2 regions of the Streptomyces sp. NPDC005393 genome follow, and region 2 is predicted to be linked to the other one. Evidence: riboswitches for the same ligand, from Rfam matches in the RefSeq annotation. Region 2 holds a riboswitch; the other holds the start of a gene.

Region 1 (4,206 bases), on a different contig from region 2:
CGCCGAGCTGATCCACCGGAAGCGGCTGGCCTTCGCGGCACCAGGAGAAGAAGGGGACGAGGAGGATCTGATCTCCGGGCTGATTCGCGCCAGCGACCACGGTGAGCACCTCACCGAGAACGAGGCGGCGGCCATGGCCTTCATCCTCTTGTTCGCCGGCTTCGAGACCACCGTCAATCTGATCGGCAACGGGGTGTACGCGCTGTTGCGCCATCCGGAGCAGCGTGCCCTGCTCCAGCGGGCCCTGGAGGAAGGGGACGAGGAGGTGCTCGCGGCCGGGGTCGAGGAGCTGCTGCGGTATGACGGGCCGGTGGAGATCGCCACCTGGCGGTTCGCCATCGAGCCGGTCACGATCGGCGGACAGCGCATCGCGGAGGGGGAGCCGGTACTGGTGGTGCTCGCCGCCGCCGACCGCGACCCCGAGCGGTTCGACGCGCCCGAGGTCCTCGATCTCACCCGTACGGACAATCAGCATCTCGGGTACGGCCACGGCATTCATTACTGTCTGGGCGCACCGCTCGCCCGACTGGAGGCGCAGACCGCGATCGGCACCCTGCTGAGGCGGCTGCCCGATCTGCGGCTTGCGGTGGATTCGCGGGATCTGCGCTGGCGCGGTGGACTCATCATGCGCGGGCTGCGCACCCTTCCGGTGACCTGGAATTCCCCGGACGGGTGAATCGGTCAAGCCCCTTGTGAGGCGACATAAGTGACGAACGCTCAACTGCGTGACCTGGGCGTGACCTGGGATACATCGGGTTGTGATGATCGCGTGACCTCGCTATGTTCAACCGACAATCGAAGGTCACACGAGAGGCCCATCGCATGCGTTCCGGGAATGGTCGGCACCGCCGCCCTCGTCAGGCTCCGGCCATCGTCGTCGCGGCGGGGGTCGCGGGGGCGAGCATCGCCATACCGCTGTTCGGGGCGGGCGGCGCCCAAGCCGCCCAGACCGCCACATGGGACCGCGTCGCCGAATGCGAGAGCGGCGGCATGTGGAGCGCCAACGACGGCAACGGCTTCTACGGCGGGCTCCAGCTGACGCTGGACATGTGGAAGAGCTACGGCGGTACGAGCTACGCCCCGCGCCCCGATCTGGCCAGCCGCTCCCAGCAGATAGCCGTCGCCGAGTCGATCCTCGGTGACCGCGGTCCGGACGCCTGGCCGAGCTGTGCGCTGAACGCCGGGCTCACCGACGGCAGCGGCGCCCCGGATGTGGACCCCGGCTCCACGGCCACCCCGGCCCAGCCGGGCTCGGCTCAGCGTGGCGACACGGAGGAGGACCCGGGGCTGGACGACTCCCCGTCACCCGAGGCGTCGGATGACTCCGGCTCATCCGGTACGCCCCGGACGCCGGATGTGTCCGAGAGCACGGAGAAGCCGGCGGCGCCCCAAACCTCCCAGGCTCCCGACGGGCTGGACGACTCCACGTCCTCGGCGGACCCCTCTTCCCCGGATGCGCCGGACTCGTCCGCCGACCCCGCGCCCACCGGCCGCCACCGTGGCGAAGAAGGTACGGGGGAGCGCGCGAGCGACGGTTCGACGGCGGATTCACGGTCCTCCGGGCGGCATGCCTCGCGCGGCGACGCGGATCGCGCCCAGAGCTCTACGGGTGACGGCTACACCGTCCGACCGGGTGACAATCTGTCAGCGATTGCCGAGCGGGGCGAGTTGGCCGACGGATGGCATGGGCTCTATCAAACCAACGAGGACCTCATCGGGTCCGACCCGGATCTCATTCTCCCTGGTCAGCGCCTTGACCTGACCATCAAGGAGCGGTAGTTCGGGGGGAATTGCCCGGTCTGGAACCGGTGAGATATACCTCTCGTCACATCGTCCAGGGTATGCCCCCTGTCCGATCCCTCCACACCCGGTCCTACCTGCGTAGATGTGGGCCGAGTGAGATCAGAAACACCATCCTGCGACGAGATGAAGGTGTTTGAACCTTCTCGGGAGGTGTGTTTAACGTCTTTCCGCTCGCTACCGCGGGCACCGTCGATCGTCACGCCGAATCCTGCCGGCGGTCGGCTGGAACCGACGCGTCAGCGCCGAAGGCAGGAGCGGGGGACCCAAGGTAGGTGCCGAAAGGCCTGTGGAAGCGGGCTCGTCGGCTAGGGGTGAAGCCGGGTGCGGTCTCCGCATCCGGCCGGGCAACTCACGCCCGAACCCGACAGCTCACCTCGTAGGCGTCGGTGAGGAAACGAACCAACGATGCTCAAGTGCAACGGCAAGCACCGCCGCCCGTCGAAGGTCACCCGGATCGCCGCGCTCACCGGTCTGGCCGGCGCGGCCGTGGCCGCGCCGCTCATCGGCGCCACCTCCGCCTCCGCCGCCACCTCCGCCCAGTGGGACCAGGTCGCGCAGTGCGAGGCCGGCGGCAACTGGTCGATCAACACCGGTAACGGCTACTACGGCGGACTGCAGTTCTCGAGCTCCACCTGGGGCGCCTACGGCGGTACCGCGTTCGCCCCCACCGCGGACAAGGCCAGCAAGGACCAGCAGATCCAGGTCGCCGAGAAGGTTCTCGCCAGCCAGGGCAAGGGCGCCTGGCCGGTCTGCGGCACGGGCCTGACCACCGGTGGCACCCCCTCGTCCTCCTCCGCGGGCTCCTCCTCGGGCTCGCAGGCGCAGTCCGACGCCTCCTCCCAGTCCTCCCAGTCCTCCCAGTCCTCGCAGTCGGCCCCGGCGGCCCAGCCCGACCAGCCGAAGGCCGAGACCCACGCCGAGCCCGAGCACGCCGGGCGCTCGCAGGCCCGCGGTCCCGTCAAGAAGGGCGACGGCGAGTACGAGGTCGAGTCCGGCGACACCCTTGGCAAGATCGCCCAGGAGCACCGCGTCAAGGGCGGCTGGAAGAAGCTCTTCAGGCTCAACGAGGACATCGTCGAGCAGGCCGACCTGATCTACCCGGGCCAGCAGCTCCACCTCAGCTGAGCCATCCCGGCTGAGCTTCCGCTCGAGCCGGCCCCCTGGGAATCGAGCCCCGGCCGGGCGCGCCGCCCCCTCGGTGTGCCCCGCCGGGGCTTATCAGTTCCCGCAGAAATATGGATATTCAAGCTCAAATCTGGGTATTTGTGCCACGTCCTGTCTCGCGGGGCGGGCTGACGGGGGGGGTGCAGCCCTCCCGGCCCGTTAGGCTCGTGCTGCTAGCGCAGACACATACGAAGGAGAACCTCGTGCCGTCCATCGACGTCGTCGTAGCTCGCGAGATCCTCGACTCGCGAGGCAACCCCACGGTCGAGGTCGAGGTTGGCCTCGACGACGGCAGCACCGGCCGTGCCGCCGTTCCGTCCGGTGCCTCCACCGGCGCCTTCGAGGCCCTCGAACTCCGTGACGGCGACAAGAACCGCTACAACGGCAAGGGCGTGGAGAAGGCTGTCCTCGCCGTCATCGAGCAGATCGGCCCCGAGTTGGTCGGCTATGACGCCACCGAGCAGCGCCTGATCGACCAGGCGATGTTCGACCTGGACGCCACCCCGGACAAGTCCTCGCTCGGAGCCAACGCCATCCTCGGCGTCTCCCTCGCCGTCGCGCACGCCGCCTCCGAGGCGTCCGACCTCCCGCTCTTCCGTTACCTCGGCGGCCCGAACGCCCACCTGCTGCCGGTCCCGATGATGAACATCCTCAACGGCGGCTCGCACGCCGACTCCAATGTGGACATCCAGGAGTTCATGATCGCTCCGGTCGGCGCGGAGTCCTTCTCCGAGGCCCTGCGCTGGGGCGCCGAGGTCTACCACACCCTGAAGTCCGTGCTGAAGGAGCGGGGCCTGTCCACCGGCCTCGGCGACGAGGGCGGCTTCGCGCCGAACCTCGGCTCCAACCGGGAGGCCCTCGACCTGATCCTCGAGGCCATCAAGAAGGCCGGCTACCAGCCGGGCCAGGACATCGCACTGGCGCTCGACGTCGCCGCCTCCGAGTTCTACAAGGACGGCTCGTACGAGTTCGAGGGCAAGTCCCGCACCGCCGCCGAGATGACCGCGTACTACGCCGAGCTGGTCGCGGCCTACCCGCTGGTCTCCATCGAGGACCCGCTGGACGAGGAGGACTGGGACGGCTGGAAGGCCATCACCGAGCAGCTCGGTGACAAGGTCCAGCTCGTCGGCGACGACCTCTTCGTCACCAACCCGGAGCGGCTGGCCCGCGGTATCGAGAACGACACGGCGAACGCGCTGCTGGTCAAGGTCAACCAGATCGGCTCGCTCACCGAGACCC
Region 2 (4,206 bases):
GACGTCGGCCGTCTCGCCCTCGAAGGTGTCGCGCGAGACCAGGTTGTAGTGGGGCTGGAGGGCGACGTAGCGGGCGAGGTTTTCCTTGGTGGAGAAGTCCAGGAGGGATTCGAGGCGCTCGGCGCTGATGTTGGAGGCGGCGATCTCGCGCACCTTGCCCTCCCGGACCAGCTCGTCCAGGGTGGTGGCGATCTCCTCCACCGGCACCGACGGATCGTCGTAGTGGGTGTAGTAGAGGTCGATGTAGTCGGTGCGGAGCCGCTGCAGGGATTCCTCGACGCCCGACCTGATGGCGGAGGAGATCAGACCGCGGCGCTCCGGGGAGCCGCCGCCCACCTTGGTGGCGAGGACGATATCGGCGCGGTTGCCGCGGGAGGCGAACCAGTTGCCCAGGATGGTCTCGGACTCGCCGCCCTGATTGCCGGGGGCCCACGCCGAGTAGACGTCGGCGGTGTCGATGAAGTTGCCGCCCGCCGCCGCGTAGGCGTCGAGCACCTTGAAGGACTCGGCTTCGTCGGCCGTCCAGCCGAAGACATTGCCGCCGAGGGAGAGCGGGAAGACGGGCAGATCACCGATCTTCTGCTTGTTGTCAGCCATGCATGGTGTCAACGTCCGCGCCAACGATGTTGTTCCGGAACCGGCGCCGATACGGAACCGGCGGCCCTGGCGTCAAGGGGGGAGAGAGCGCCAGGGCCGCCGGAGTATCAGGGGTTCTGCCCGTGGTCGCGCAGCCAGGGCATCGGGTCGATCGGCGAGCCGCCGCCGGGCCGGACCTCGAGGTGGAGGTGCGGGCCGGTCACATTGCCGGTGGCGCCGACGCGGCCGATGACCTCGCCCGTCGTCACCTTGCCCGAGGTGACGACCATGGACGACAGGTGGCAGAACCAGAGCTCGGTGCCGTCGTCGAGGGTGAGCACGATGCGGTAGCCGTACGAACCGGCCCAGCCCGCCTGCGTGATGGTGCCACCGTGCACCGCCTTGACCGGGGTGCCGGTCGGGGCGGCGAAGTCCTGGCCGGTGTGGTCGGCGGACCACAGGTCGCCGGCCTGGCCGAAGCCGGCGGTCAGGGTGTACGAGGCGACGGGGAGGGTGTAGGCGGCGGCGACTTTGGCACGGCGCTCGGCCTCGGCCTTCTTCGCGGCGACCTCCTTCGCCTTCTGCTCGGCGGCCTTCTTCGCCGCGGCGGCCTCGGCCTTGCGCTGCGCCGCGGCGTCGGCGGCCTTGTTGGCGGCGGCCTTGGCCGCGGCGACGCGCTGGTCCTCGTCGGCGGCGTTCTGCTGGTTCTCGGCCTGCTGCAGGATGCGGGCGCGCAGCGCCTCGCCGGCGTCGGTGGTGCCGCTCTTCTCGTCCTCGGCGGTCAGTCCGACCTGGGAGAGGGGGGCTGTGCCGGGCGTCGAGGAGCCGTCGTCGTCCGAGACCCATGAGCCGATGCCGGGCAGATCCTTGGCGGCCGGGAGCCGGTCCTGGACCTGGTCGGCGACGTGCGCGAGATCCGGCATGGAGATGGGTGCCGCCGGACGGTCCTTGGCGCTCGCCATACCGCCGGCGCCGACCGCCGCGATGACGCCGACTCCGAGGACGGCGCTGCTGCGCGCCATGGTCCCGCCCCGCTGCTTGCCGACGCGGTGTCGGCCGCGCAGGGGAGCGATGGAGTCCTCGGTGGGGTTCCACTCCTCCCAGGGCTCGGTGTCGAACCCGGGATCCGAGCCGTCGGACGCGCCCCCATCGGCGTTCCGGCCGGCGATCCCCTCGGCGACGAAGCGGCCGTCCCCAGCGCCCATCCCGGCGCCGGCGTCAAAGCCGGGGCCGTAGGCGGTGGCGGTCCCGAGACCGCCTCCGGAGGAGCGGTACGGAGCCTCGTTTAGGGCAGACCTGTTGGACGCCACTGGGGCGCACTCCTTTCCTTCCCACTCGCCTACCGGGTTAGCTGACGGGTTCGGAGCAGGAAGGTCTCCTACGGGTCAGGTTCGACCCGATTCACCCCAAGGTGGTGGTTCCCCGGTTCCCTTGGTGCTGCTGTGGTGCTGTGCCGCTGCTGGTGCTGGTGCTGCTGGTGCTGCTGGTGCTGCTGGTGCTGCTGGTGCTGCTGGTGCTGCCGCAGTGCGTATGGGATTCGGCGACGGCGCACGGTGCCGCCCTGGCGACGGTTGTGACGACCGCGCTGCGTTATCGAACGTTAATAGCTGGCGCCATGTGATTCCAAGCTCTTATGAAGAATCCGCGCAGCTTTGGCGTGAACTTAGGAACCAAGAGGGGGCATATAGGGGCGAGTCGACACCCCGGGAAAGGGTTGGCAAAAACCTTGATCCGCTGATCGTGCATCAATTGTTATGCGGAGCGATCCCAGTCGACTACGGACGGTGGTCGCCCTCGTGCGCCCGCCCGTTCCCGTTCCCGTTCCCGTTCCCGTTCGTCCGCTTCGTCCGCCCCGGCGCGCGGCGGACCGCCAGCAGCGCCATGTCGTCCGAGGTCCCGCCGCCCGTATGCCGCTCGACATCGGCCACCAGCACGTCCAGCAGCTCCCCCGGCCCCGAGAAGGTATGGCCGCGCAGCCGCTCCTTCGGGTCGTAGAACTTGCCCTGCCGGTCGCGGGCCTCCGTCACCCCGTCCGTGAACAGCAGCAGCGTCTCGCCCTCCGCGAACCGCAGCTCCGTCACCCGGTCGGGCCAGCCGCCCAGTTCCCCCATCCCCAGCGGCAGCGCGGACGCCTCCGGCTCCAGAGCGCGCACCTTGCCGTCCCCCCGCAGCAGCAGTGGCGCCGGATGGCCGCGGGTGATCACGCGCAGGGTCGACTCGCCGCGCGGGATCTCCGCCAGTACGGCCGTCGTGAACCCCTCGGAGACCTCCAGATCGGCCCGGCGTGCGCCCTCGCGCTGCAACGCCCGCTCCAGCCGGCCCGCCAGCCCCTCCAACGTCGCCTCCTGCTCCGCCGCCTCCCGGAAGGCGCCGATGAGGATCGCGACGATCTCCACGGCCTGCAGCCCCTTGCCGCGTACGTCCCCGACGACCAGCCGGATGCCGTGCGGGGTGTCCTGGACCGCGTACAGGTCACCGCCGATCGCGGCGAACTTCTCCGCCGCCACATAGCGCGCCGCGATATCCAGACCGGCGAGGCGGGCGGGCGGCACGGGCAGTACGGCGCGCTGGGCCGCCTCCGCGACCCCGCGCGCCGAGGCGAGCCGCCGGTCGCTGCGGCGTACGACGCGGTTGATGACGAACGCCAGCAGGGTGACGGTCGCCACCGTGATGATCTCGGTCGCCGCCTGGGTCGGGTCGGGTACGCCGTGCAGCTCGGCCAGCAGACACGCGGCGGCGACGGCGAGGACCCCCGTGACGGCGGTCGGCCGCAGCGGGGAGAGCGCGGCGGCGACCAGCGGGGCGGCGGCGAAGAAGGGGGAAGCTGTGTAGCCGGGCGGGGCGGCCAGGTCGAAGAGGATCCCGCCCAGGAGGAGCAGGCCGGGAATCAGCTGGGCCAGCCGATGGCCTGACGGGCCCTTGGGCGCCTCCTCCGCCGCGCCGGGCCCGGCGGTCCCTCCGCTGGGCGCGCTGGTGTCGACGAGCATATGGAGCCGGGCGCGGGGCCGGCTACGGGTGTCGGCCAGCCGGGCCCAGGCCGTACGCCGCTCCGCACGGGCGCCCGTACGAGCCCTGATCCCTCGCACCCGCACCGGCTTGTCTCGCTTTCCCTGATCCCTGGTCCGCGCACCGAGCGCCCGGCCGTCGCGTCCACCGCCGTCCCCAGGCTTCCGGCTGACGGGCCGCCAGGCGAATCGGTGTCGGCCATGTGGGTGCGTCGGCGCGGGGGCGTCGGCGCGGGGGCGTCGGCGCGGGGGCGTCAGCGCGAGTACGTCAGCGCGAGTACGTCAGCGCGAGTACGTCAGCGCGAGTACGTCAGCGCGAGTACGTCAGCGCGAGTACGTGGGCGCGAGTACGTGGGCGCGAGTACGTCAGCGGGTCGGTGCGTCCAGCGGACGGGCGCGTCCGCGTGGGCGCGTCCGGCACGCGGACGGGATCAGAGGTCGACGCCGAGCGCGCGGGCGTGGCGGTCGGCCGCCAGCTCCGCCGAGACCTCGTCGAGGTAGACCTCGCACACCAGCCGCCCGTCGCGGGTCAGATTGTGCTCCAGCTCCCACAGCACGATCTCGTCACCGCCGGCGAGCAGGAAGGCGTGCTCGTAGAAGCGGCACCAGGTCGCGTCGGGGCCGC

What was found. Region 2 has a riboswitch for cyclic di-AMP ahead of ABZS71_RS07280 (M23 family metallopeptidase). Riboswitches for the same ligand answer to the same signal wherever they lie in the genome.
Region 1: another riboswitch for cyclic di-AMP. It lies ahead of ABZS71_RS17570 (transglycosylase family protein); the one in region 2 lies ahead of ABZS71_RS07280 (M23 family metallopeptidase).

Annotation. Positions count from the first base shown of each region.
Region 1 is NZ_JBEXFG010000018.1:91,652-95,857, reverse strand. It holds gene ABZS71_RS17580 (cytochrome P450) at 1-676, shown strand, start outside; gene ABZS71_RS17575 (transglycosylase family protein) at 823-1,779, shown strand; cyclic di-AMP (ydaO/yuaA leader) riboswitch at 2,034-2,201, shown strand; gene ABZS71_RS17570 (transglycosylase family protein) at 2,209-2,928, shown strand; gene eno (phosphopyruvate hydratase) at 3,171-4,206, shown strand, end outside.
Region 2 is NZ_JBEXFG010000005.1:11,818-16,023, forward strand. It holds gene ABZS71_RS07275 (aldo/keto reductase) at 1-597, opposite strand, end outside; gene ABZS71_RS07280 (M23 family metallopeptidase) at 705-1,886, opposite strand; cyclic di-AMP (ydaO/yuaA leader) riboswitch at 1,898-2,034, opposite strand; gene ABZS71_RS07285 (hypothetical protein) at 2,027-2,197, shown strand; gene ABZS71_RS07290 (PP2C family protein-serine/threonine phosphatase) at 2,352-3,668, opposite strand; gene ABZS71_RS07295 (DUF6227 family protein) at 4,013-4,206, opposite strand, start outside.